DNA from 3 places in the Streptomyces sp. BA2 genome. Region 1 is predicted to be linked to each of the others. Evidence: riboswitches for the same ligand, from Rfam matches in the RefSeq annotation. Region 1 holds a riboswitch; each other region holds the start of a gene.
The links. A riboswitch is a leader RNA that binds a small molecule or an ion and turns the genes downstream of it on or off. The one in region 1 is predicted to bind cobalamin.
Positions count from the first base shown of each region.

Region 2: another riboswitch for cobalamin. It lies ahead of metE (5-methyltetrahydropteroyltriglutamate--homocysteine S-methyltransferase); the one in region 1 lies ahead of E5671_RS16140 (ABC transporter substrate-binding protein).
Region 3: another riboswitch for cobalamin. It lies ahead of E5671_RS13900 (cobalamin biosynthesis protein); the one in region 1 lies ahead of E5671_RS16140 (ABC transporter substrate-binding protein).

Region 1 covers NZ_WSRO01000002.1:2,971,863-2,975,550, reverse strand. The annotation lists gene E5671_RS16155 (haloacid dehalogenase-like hydrolase) at 1-66, opposite strand, end outside; gene E5671_RS16150 (helix-turn-helix transcriptional regulator) at 250-1,116, shown strand; gene E5671_RS16145 (VOC family protein) at 1,122-1,574, shown strand; cobalamin riboswitch at 1,607-1,792, shown strand; gene E5671_RS16140 (ABC transporter substrate-binding protein) at 1,892-2,911, shown strand; gene E5671_RS16135 (iron chelate uptake ABC transporter family permease subunit) at 2,908-3,688, shown strand, end outside.
Region 2 covers NZ_WSRO01000002.1:8,382,479-8,386,166, forward strand. The annotation lists gene metE (5-methyltetrahydropteroyltriglutamate--homocysteine S-methyltransferase) at 1-1,279, opposite strand, end outside; cobalamin riboswitch at 1,443-1,659, opposite strand; partial or broken gene E5671_RS40145 (3-hydroxyacyl-CoA dehydrogenase NAD-binding domain-containing protein) at 1,899-2,054, opposite strand; gene aceB (malate synthase A) at 2,051-3,673, opposite strand.
Region 3 covers NZ_WSRO01000002.1:2,491,980-2,495,667, reverse strand. The annotation lists gene E5671_RS13905 (cobyric acid synthase) at 1-1,348, opposite strand, end outside; gene E5671_RS13900 (cobalamin biosynthesis protein) at 1,345-2,286, opposite strand; cobalamin riboswitch at 2,394-2,539, opposite strand; gene E5671_RS13895 (hypothetical protein) at 2,644-2,895, opposite strand; gene E5671_RS13890 (inorganic phosphate transporter) at 2,908-3,688, opposite strand, start outside.

The sequences.
Region 1 (3,688 bases):
TACGGCCGCGGTGAGCGCGCCCGCCGTGCCGATGACGGCCAGCTTGCCCTTTGCCTTTACTGCCATGGTTCTGTGCCCCCTGAGAGCGGTCTGCGCCCCGTCCGGAGCGGCGGGTCATCGTATGAGGTCAGGCGGCAGATTCCCATGATCGACATCACCGGACGGAACGGGCATGGGACCTCTGCGCGCGGGTAGCAGAGACGGACGCCCACCACGCCTCGGAGCCCCGCCCATCGCATACTGGAAGGCATGGAGACCGTCTCCCGGGAGTTCGTGCGGGCCGCCCCGCGGCTCGACGGCATGGTGGTGTCCGCGGTCGGCTACCGCACGGAGGGTGAGCGGCCCGGCCTGCACCGCGGCCTGCCGTCCCCGTACCTGACGCTGATCTTCTCGCTCGACGGCCCCGTCGTCAGCGGCCTCACCCCCGAGCAGGCGGGCGGCCGCGACGCCACCCGCACGGACATCGTCCTCGGCGGCCTGCACCAGTCCCCGGCGTACGTCGTCCGGCCCGAGCACGAGGCGGGCATCCAGCTCGCCGTGCACCCGCTCGCCGCCCGCGCCCTGTTCGGCGTACCGGCCGCGGAACTGGCCGGTGAGCTGGTGACGCCCGGCGCGGAGGTGATGGGGCGCCGCGCCGCCGACGTACGGGAGATGCTGTGCGAGCAGGGCTGCTGGGCGGAGCGGTTCGCCTCCGTGTCCGCCTACTTGAGGCAGCGCGCGGCCGACGACGCCTCCGGCGGATCCGTACGGCCAGAGGTCGCCGAGGCCTGGGCCTGGCTCGCCCGGCACCGGGGCGTCGGCACCCTGCGCGGCCTCTCCCGGCACGTCGCCCTCAGCGAACGCCGCCTCACCACGCTCTTCCGCGCCGAGACGGGCCTGAGCCCCAAGCAGGCAGGACGCCTGATGCGCTTCCAGCGCGCACGGAACGCCCTCGTACGCCCGGTCGCGACGGGCGGCGCCCCCGACCTGGCCCGCGTCGCCGCCGACTGCGGCTACTACGACCACTCCCACCTGGTACGGGACTTCCAGCAGTACACCGGGGTGAGCCCCAGCGGCTGGCTGGCCGAAGAGTGCCGGAATATCCAAGCCGGGAGCCATGGCGGGGGCGAAGAGTAGGAGCCATGAACACCACCGAGAAGCAGCAGCCCCAGTCCACCTCCGCCTCAGCCGGACGCGCCCCCGACGTCTGGCCGACCCTCCAGGCGCACGACGCCCCCGCCCTGATCGACTTCCTGGTCGGCACGGTCGGCTTCCTGCGCACCGCCGTCTACGAGGACGGCGACCGCGTGGCCCACGCCGAGCTCGACTGGCCCGAAGGCGGGGCCATCATGCTCGGCTCGTACGACGAGAAGTCCCAGGAGTGGTGCCTGAAGCCGGGCACCTTCGGCGCGTACGTCGTCACCGACCACGTGGACGACCTCTACGAGCGGCTCACCGCCGCGGGGGTCGAGATCATCCGGGAGATCGAGGACCAGCCGTACGGCAGCCGGGAGTTCGGGATCGCCGACCCCGAGGGCAACAAGTGGTCCTTCGGTACCTACCGCGGAGCTCCAAGGCCCGAGCAGCCGGCCTGACCTCGCGTGAGGGCAGGCGTCCTGACCCCGCGTGATAGCTTGCGCACGCCAGTCAACCCACACCAGGGCCAGGGAATCCGGTGCGAATCCGGAACTGACGCGCAGCGGTGAGGGGGAACGGGCGGGGCCACGGCCACTGGGCGTCCACGGACGCCTGGGAAGGCGCCCCGCCCGGCCGATCCCCGAGTCCGAAGACCTGCTGGCACCTTCGCCCCCGCACCGGGCGGCGGAGGTGACGAAGCAGGCCAGGCTCCGCGTATGAGCCGTGAGACTCAAGGGATCGTGTGTCCTCCACAGCCCGTCGTGTACGTGTCCCCATGCTCCTCAGCACGGCCCTCGCCGTCACGCTGACCTCGTGCGGAGGCGGCTCGTCGGCCACCTCCAGCGGGGGCGGGAAGGCAGCGGGATACCCACTGACCCTCACCTCCTGCGGCAAGAAGGCGGAGATCAAGGCGCCGCCGCAGCGGGCGGTCTCCCTCGATCAGGGCTCCACGGAGATCCTGCTCTCCCTCGGCCTCGCGGACCGCATGGCAGGCACCGGCACCTGGACGGATCCGGTGCTCAAGGGTCTGGAGAAGGACAACGCCAAGGTCGACCGGCTCGCCGACAGCTACCCCTCCTTCGAGAAGGTCCTCGCCCAGGAGCCGGACTTCGTCACCGCCTCCTTCCTGGCGACGGTCAGCAAGGGCGGCGTCGCCGACCGCTCCAAGTTCGCCGAACTCGGCGTACCCGCCTATGTCTCGCCCTCCGACTGCGCGGGCAAGGACAACAGCGGCGACGGCGACGGCCGCCGCGACAAGACGCTGACGATGGACACGGTGTACGGCGAAGTGCGGGACCTGGCCAAGGCGTTCGGGGTCGAGAAGCGCGGCGAGCGGCTGATCGCCGACCTCAAGGGCCGGGTGGCGAAGGCCACGAAGACGATCAAGAAGGCCGACGCGTCCGGCACGACGCTCCTCTACTGGTTCGCCAACTCCGACGCGCCCTACATCGCGGGCTGCTGCGGAGCACCGGGCATCATCACGCGCGAACTGGGCGTGAAGAACGTCTTCGACGACACCCGTGAGGAGTGGCCCCAGATCAACTGGGAGACGGTGGCGGACCGCGACCCGGACGTGCTGGTCATCGGCGACCTCACGCGCAAGTCACAGACGGCCGAGAGCGCGAAGAAGAAGATCGAGTTCCTGGAGTCCAACCCGGTCACCAAGAACCTGACCGCCGTGAAGAAGAAGCGGTACGTGCTGCTGAGCGGCCAGGCCATGAACCCGACGATCCGCACGGTGGACGGCGTGGAACAAGTCGCCGACGCGTTGCGCGAGTTCGGGCTCGCCAAGTGAGGAAGGCCGCCCCGGGCGGCATACGTTCCGCCCTGCTCTGGACGACGGGCCTGGCCGCCCTCGCCCTCTCCGTGGCGGTGGCCGTCACCATCGGGCCAGCGGACATCTCCGTACCGGACGTGTGGTCCGCGGTGGCGTCCCACCTCGGCTGGGGAGAGGCGACGCTGACGCCGATCAGGGACGGCATCGTCTGGAACCTGCGCATGCCGCGCACGCTCCTCGCGGCCGTCTGCGGCGCCGGCCTCGCGGTCTGCGGAACGGTCCTCCAGTCCCTCCTGCGCAACCCGCTCGCCGACCCCTTCGTGCTCGGCGTCTCTTCGGGGGCGTCCACGGGCGCGGTCGCGATCGTCGTCCTGGGGGTCGGCGGGGGAGTGGTGTCGGTCTCGGCGGGAGCCTTCGTAGGGGCCGTCACCTCCTTCGCACTGGTCCTCTTCCTGAGCCACACCCTGGGCGGAAGCGCCGACAGGGTGGTGCTGTCAGGCGTGGCGGCGATGCAACTGTTCTCCGCCCTCACCTCGTTCGTGATCCTGACGTCGGGCGACGCGGAGACGACGCGGAGTGTCCTGTTCTGGCTGCTCGGCTCGTTGAGCGGGGTGGGCTGGACGGACGTCTGGCTGTGCGCGGCGGTGCTCTTCGTGGCCCTCGCGATCTGCCTGACGCAGGCCCGCACGCTGGACGCGTTCGTGTTCGGCCAGGACGCGGCGGCGACGCTGGGCGTACACGTGGCCCGCACCCGCCTGCTGCTGCTCTCCATCACGGCCCTCCTCACGGCAGCCC
Region 2 (3,688 bases), 5.4 Mb from region 1:
CCGGATAGGCGTGCGCGCGGCGGCCATCGGAGCCCGTGACGGCGGCGACGCGGGAACGTACGGCCGGATCGTGGGTGAGGGCCGAGCCCGAGCGGGACGCCAGGTCGGCGCGGTTGGCGGACAGTTCGGCCGTGATGGTGTCCCTGCCCTGCACCAGGCCGCGGGCCAGCGTGGCGATCTCGGTGGTCTTCTGGTGGGCGAAGGCGAGCCAGCGGGCGATCTGCGGGTCGATGTCCCGCTCGGCGGTGGCATCCAGCGGGACGTGCAGCAGGGAGCAGGACGCGGAGACGTCGACCCGGTCGGCGAGGCCCAGGAGCGTGCCCAGCGTGGACAGGGACTTCTCCAGGTCGTTGATCCAGATGTTGCGGCCGTTGACGACGCCCGCGACCAGCCGCTTGCCGGGCAGCCCGCCGACGGCGGCGAGGTCCTCGAGCTGGCTGGCGGCGGACTCCGTGAAGTCCAGGGCGAGGCCCTCCACCGGCGCCTTGGCGAGCACCGGCAGCGCCTCGCCGAGCCTGCCGAAGTAGGAGGCGACGAGCAGCTTCGGGCGGTCGGTGAGGGCGCCCAGGTCACGGTAGGCGCGTGCGACGGCGTTGAGCTCCGCCGGGGTGCGGTCCTGGACGAGGGCGGGCTCGTCGAGCTGCACCCACTCGGCGCCCGCCGCGCGCAGGTCGGCGATGACCTCGGCGTACACGGGCAGCAGACGGTCAAGGAGCGTCAGGGGCTCGAAGCCCGCGGCCACGCCGGGCGCGGGCTTGGCGAGCAGCAGATAGGTCACAGGGCCGACCAGCACCGGGCGTGCGGCGAGGCCGAGCGCGACGGCCTCCTTGAGCTCGGCGACCTGCTTGGCCGAGTCGGCGGTGAAGACGGTGTCGGGGCCCAGCTCCGGTACGAGGTAGTGGTAGTTGGTGTCGAACCACTTGGTCATCTCAAGGGGCGCCACGTCCTGGGTGCCGCGTGCCATCGCGAAGTAACCGTCGAGCGCGTCGGTGTCGACGGCCTCGCGGTGCCGCCGCGGGACGGCGCCGACCATGACGCTGGTGTCCAGGACATGGTCGTAGTACGAGAAGTCACCGGTCGGCACTTCGTGGATGCCGGCGTCGGACAGGTGCCGCCAGGTGGACCGGCGCAGCCGCGCCGCGGTCTCCCGGAGGGTGTCGGCGCTGACGCGGCCCTTCCAATAGCCCTCGACGGCCTTCTTCAGTTCCCGGTCGGGGCCCTGGCGGGGGTAGCCGTACACGGTGGACCGTGCTGCCGCAGCTGCGGACTTCGCTGTCACGGAAATCTCCTTCGCGAGATGACTCCTGAGAATCCCGGGGACGGGACACGGACGCGAAGGGATGACGAACCGGATGGACCGGACGCGCGCCACCGGCGCGGTGCTCCACCTGATCTGTACGCCGACCCGCCCACGAGGTCACCGGGATATCCGCACGTGAGGGATCACATGCGGGCAACAGGCAGGTCTTCGGACTTGTGGGCACACCTGCCGAGGCAGATCCCTACTGGCCGTCGCTTCCCGGATCCTGCTCGGATCCAGTGCGTATGACGGAGGTCGTTCCCACTCACCGCTGCGGGGCAGTCCCGGATTCCCACCGGGTTCCCTCTTACGACGCGTCTGCCTGGCGGACAGGGCGAACCAGCTGCACAGGTCAGGCTAGAGGGTGGTCGGCCTCTTGGGCAGTACTGATCACATTCCGGACCGTGAGGTGCGACACCAATGCCTTGGACGGGGGGCGAACACCTGATGGGGCGCGGAACAGATCACCACTCTGTTCCGCGCCCCGCTCACAGCAGCCGCGGGCCCCTCAGCCCGACGGCGGACCCGGGCCCCTCAGCCCCGGTCGTAGAGGTGGAACCCGCGCCCGCTCTTGCGGCCGAGCAGCCCCGCTTCCACCGAGTGAGACGGCGACGCGCTCGCGGGCGGCGCGTGCTGCGAGGGCGTCGGCCTCGCAGACCAGGGTGTCCAGGCCGGCGCGGGCGCACACTTCGGCGATTCCGGCGCCCATCTGGCCTCCGCCCACCACGCCGACCCGGCGAATGGCCGCGGTCATGACTGACCCTCCGAACGGCGGGCGAGCGGGTCGCGCACGAACGGCTGGTCCACAAGGTGGCGGCTGTAGGCATCGGTGGTGAAGAACGCGGGCAACTCCCGTGCCAGCGCGCTCCGTTCGAAGAGCCCGCGGATTTCGTCGAGCGGCGCCCACGGGTACTCCGCCCCCAAGGCGGCGAGTTCGTCCTCCACCAGCGCGAGTACGGTCGTGCGATCGACGGCCCGGTGGCGCAGCCACTGCCAGATCTGCACCCGGGCGATCTCGGCCGTGGCCGCGTCCTCCATCAGCCCGTACAGGGCGACGGCCCCCCGCCCCCGCAGCCAGGCGGCGAAGTAACGCAGGGCGACCGCGATGTTCGTGCGCACGCCCTCCGCTGTGGGCGGCGCGCTGACGCGGCGCACGGACAGCAGCTGAGCCGCCGTCACCTCGACGTCGTCGCGGGTGCGGTCGATCTGATGCGGGCGGGTGCCGAGCACCCCGTCGAACACCCCGCGGCACACGGGGACAAGCGCGGGATGGGCGACCCAGGAGCCGTCGAAGCCGTCCTCGGCCTCGCGTTCCTTGTCCAGGCGCACCGTGGCGATGGCCGCCTGATGGGCGTCCGGGTCCTTGCCGGGCACGTGGGCGGCCATGCCGCCGATCGCGTGGGCACCGCGCTTGTGGCAGGTGCGTACGAGGAGATCGGTGTACGCGCGCATGAAGGGGGCGGTCATGGTGACCTTCGCCCGGTCGGGCAGCAGAAAGTCGGTGCGGTGCCCGAAGGTCTTGATGAGGCTGAAGAGGTAGTCCCAGCGGCCCGCGTTGAGGCCCGAGCTGTGCTCGCGGAGCTCGTGGAGGATCTCCTCCATCTGGACGGCCGCCGTGATGGTCTCGATCAGGACGGTGGCCCGGATCGTGCCGTGCGGGATGCCCATGAGGTCCTGGGCGAGGACGAAAACGTCGTTCCACAGCCGCGCCTCGTCGCGGTTCTCCAGCTTCGGCAGATAGAAGTACGGGCCGTGCCCGGCGTCGATCTGCCGCTGGGCGCAGTGGAAGAAGTAGAGCCCGAAGTCGACCAGGGAGGCGGGCGCGGGCCTGCCGTCGAACTCCAGGTGCTCTTCGGTCAGATGCCAGCCGCGCGGGCGGACGACGATGGTCGCGAGGCGCTCGCCGAGCCGGTACCGCTTCCCCTCCGGCGTGGTGAAGTCGATCCTGCGCTCGATGGCGTCGAGCAGGTTCAGCTGACCGCCGATGATGTTGTCCCAGGTGGGTGAGGTGGCGTCCTCGAAGTCCGCCATCCACACCCGCGCACCGGAGTTGAGGGCGTTGACCGCCATCGCGCGCTCGGGCGGTCCGGTGATCTCCACTCGGCGGTCGGTGAGTCCGGGGGCCGGGGGAGCCACCTGCCAGGAGTCGTCCGCCCGGACGCGGGCGGTGGCGATGGAGAAGTCGAGCGGGGAACCGGAAGCGAGGCGGGCGCCCACCCGCGTGCGCTCCTTGAGGATCTCCAGGCGGCGGTCGGCGAAGGCGCCGACGAGGCGGCCGACGAACTCCAGCGCCTCGGGGGTGAGGATCTCGTCGTGCCGGTCGGCCGGTGGGCCGAGGACCTGGGCACGGCGGGTGGGAGCGGAGATGGACATGCGGGTCTCCTCAGT
Region 3 (3,688 bases), 480 kb from region 1:
CGAACCGGCGCCCGGCGGCGCGGGCGACCTCGGTGAGGAAGCGGCGCCGGAACGCGTCGGACTCCAGCGAGCCGTGCCAGTGCGTGCCCCACACCTCGCCGACGCGGCAGCCGTCCAGGAAGGCTTCCCCGCCCAGGACTTCGGCGACGCCGTGGTGGATCTCGTACCCCTCGACGGGTTCGCCGAGGGCCTCGCCGACCGGCCGCGCGAGGGTCTTCTCGCGCGCGAACCGCACGCGCACGGGCAGCAGCCCGAGCCCGTCCACGGCACCGGCCCGCGACTCGACGTCGTCCTCGATGTGCTCGCCGAGCACCTGGAAGCCGCCGCAGATCCCGAGCACGGGACGGCCTTCGGCGGCGCGCCGCGCGATGGCGTCGGCGAGGCCGCGCTCGCGCAGCCACTCCAGGGCGCGGACCGTGCCGCGCGTCCCCGGCACGATCACGAGATCGGCGTCGACAAGTTCCTCGGCCCGGTCCACGAACCGCACGACGACGCCGGGTTCGGCGGCCAGGGCGTCCACGTCGGTGAAGTTCGACATGAGCGGAATGGCGCACACGGCGACCCGCAGCACGTCCTCACCGACCGGCGGAGCGACGACGGACTCCCGCACGGCACCCCGCAGCGACACCCGGAGCCCGTCCTCTTCGTCGATGCCGAGGCCGTGCTGGAACGGCAGCACTCCGAACGTGCGCCGCCCGGTGAGCTGTTGGAGCATGTCGAGCCCGGGTTCGAGCAACGAGACGTCGCCCCGGAACTTGTTGACGAGATAACCGGCTATCAGCTCCTGGTCCTCGGCGCTCAGCAGCGCGGTGGTCCCGAAGAAGGAGGCGAAGACGCCTCCGCGGTCGATGTCTCCCACCACGACCACGGGGAAGCGGGCGGCCCGCGCGATCCCCATGTTCACGATGTCCGTACGTCGCAGATTGATCTCGGCGGGACTGCCCGCACCTTCGCAGATCACGGCGTCATAGCTGCCCCGAAGTTCCTCAAGGCATCCCACGACGGTGGAGAGCAGCGCTTCCTGCCGCCCTCCGTGGTAGCCGCGCGCGCTCATCTCGCCCACCGGCTTGCCCATGAGGACGACCTGGCTGCTGCGGTCGCTGCCCGGCTTGAGCAGCACGGGGTTCATCAGCGCGGTCGGCTCGACCATGGCGGCCTGCGCCTGCATGGCCTGGGCCCGCCCGATCTCGGCACCTTCGCGCGTGACAAAGGAGTTGAGGGACATGTTCTGCGCCTTGAAGGGCGCGACGGAGACCCCTTTGCGGGCCAGCCACCGGCAGATCCCGGCGGTGACGACGCTCTTCCCCGCGTCGGAGGTGGTTCCGGCGACGAGCAGTCCACCACTCATGAGGCCCTGCCTTTCCGTAGAGCGCTCACGGCCGCCGCAACGCCCAGGGCGAGGAGACCCACCCGTCGCGACAGCTTCACGGCCCGTTCGATGTCGGAGACTTCGACGCCCCGCCCGTCCCCGTTCAGGACGGGCCGGTGCTCGACACGCCCCGCGTACGAGAGAGTCCCCCCGAGCCGTACGCCCAACGCCCCGGCGAAGGCGGCCTCGACGGGGCCGGCGTTGGGGCTCGGATGCTTGGCGGCGTCCGCACGCCAGGCCAGCACCGCACCGCGCGGCGAGTCCCCGGCAACGGCCGCGAGTACGGCGGTGAGCCGGGCGCCCGGCCACCCCAGTACGTCGTCGAGCCGCGCGGAAGCCCACCCGTAGCGCCGGTACTTCACGGACTTGTGCCCGACCATGGCGTCGAGCGTGTTGACGGCACGGAAGCCCACGAGCCCGGGGATCCCGCCGACGGCCCCCCACACCAGGGCCCCGACCACGGCGTCGGACGTGTTCTCGGCGACGGACTCGACCACGGCCCGCGCGATGCCGTCGGCGTCGAGGGCCTGCGGATCCCGGCCGCACAGATGCGGCAGCCGCTCCCGGGCCACCTCGATGTCCCCGGCGGTGAGCGCCCCGCCGATGGCCCGCGCCTCACGCCCCAGCGAGGTGCCGCCGACCACGGCCCAGGTGGTGGCGGCGGTCAGCGCGACGGATGCGGCGCGCGAGTCACGTACAAGAGAAGAGGCCAGGACGGCGGCACCGGCCGCGCCTCCGGCGCACACCACGGCATGCAGGGCGCCCCACCCGCGGTGGTCACGCCACAGCACACGCTCGACGGCGCCCGCGGCCCGACCGAACGCGGCGACCGGATGCCCGCGGCGAGGATCGCCGAGGAACAGATCACCGAGGAGGCCGGCGGCGGCGCCGTACGCGAAGTCGCGATCGGCACGCATGGCGTCAGCCGGTCGTCGTGCCGAGAAGGGAGCTCACGCTCGGGAACTGGTCCGGCAACGGGCGGCCGCGCATGGCGATATGTCCTCACTCAGGGTGTCCGCGCCCTGGTTCGACGTGATCGGCGGCGAGAGTTCCTGGCTTCCGAGGAGTCAGCTCCTCGATGACAGTGGCGGGACCGCGCCGGATTCGCACCGGCTTCCTCTCCTGCTGCCGTATTGGCTCCGGCAGTCCACCACGGCCCGCGAAGGCCCGTCAACTCGCTGTTGACCTGCGACGGGAGAGTGTGCGGAGGCCCACATACGAAGGTGGGGTGCGGGACGCCGAAGCGTCCCGCACCCCACTCGAAACTCCGGTCGTCAGGCGACGATCAGATAGATCCCGTACGCCACGGCCGCCGCGCAGAGCGCGAAGCACACGTACGCGCCCGTGCGGGCCGCGGTGGCGGTGCCGCCACCCGCGGTGGAGGTACCTGCGGTGGAGGCGCCGGACGTGGCCGCCTCGCCCTTGGAGAGGCCGACGATGCCGAGGGTGAACAGGCCCACCAGGGCCACTGTCACCGCGAGGCTGACTCCGAAGACGGAGCCGAGAGCTGCCCAGTCGATGTCCATGCTGACTTTTCCTTACACCGTGGCGGGCCGGGCGGGGTCCGCCGCGGTGCCGGTCGGGGCCGGGATGGTGGCCTTGACGAAATCGACGTCCGCGCTCGCCACGGCCGACCCGGTGGGCGGCGGTGTGACGGCGGCCATCGCGGTGGTCACGACGCCTGCGGGCTCGGCGGCGGGGGAGCCGCCGATCTCGTCGTCGGCGACGTTCGTGTGGTCGACGGCGTTGCGGCGGGACAGCGACCAGATGACGGCGGAGCCGCCGATCAGGAGCGCGGCGGTCGCCGCGATGCCCCAGGGGCCCTGCTTGGTGAGGAACTCGGCCCCCGCGCCGACCAGACCGGCGGCCGGGAGGGTCAGACCCCAGGCGATGAACATGCGGGTCGCCGTGGACCAGCGGACCACACCGCCCTTGCGGCCGAGGCCCGCGCCCATCACGGCGCCGGAGCAGGACTGCGTGGTGGAGAGCGAGAAGCCGATGTGCGAGGAGGCCAGGATGACCGTCGCGGCGCTGGTCTGGGCGGCGAAGCCCTGCTGCGGCTGGAGGTCGGTGAGGCCCTTGCCCATGGTGCGGATGATGCGCCAGCCGCCGAGGTAGGTGCCGAGCGCGATGGCGACACCGGCCGAGACGATGACCCACATCGGGGGGTTGGCGCCCGGGTTCAGGACGCCGCCGGTGACCAGGGCGAGCGTGATGATGCCCATGGTCTTCTGCGCGTCGTTCGTGCCGTGGGCCAGCGAGACGAGGCCCGCGGAGGCGATCTGTCCGGCGCGGTAACCCTTGGCCGTGGCCTTGGTA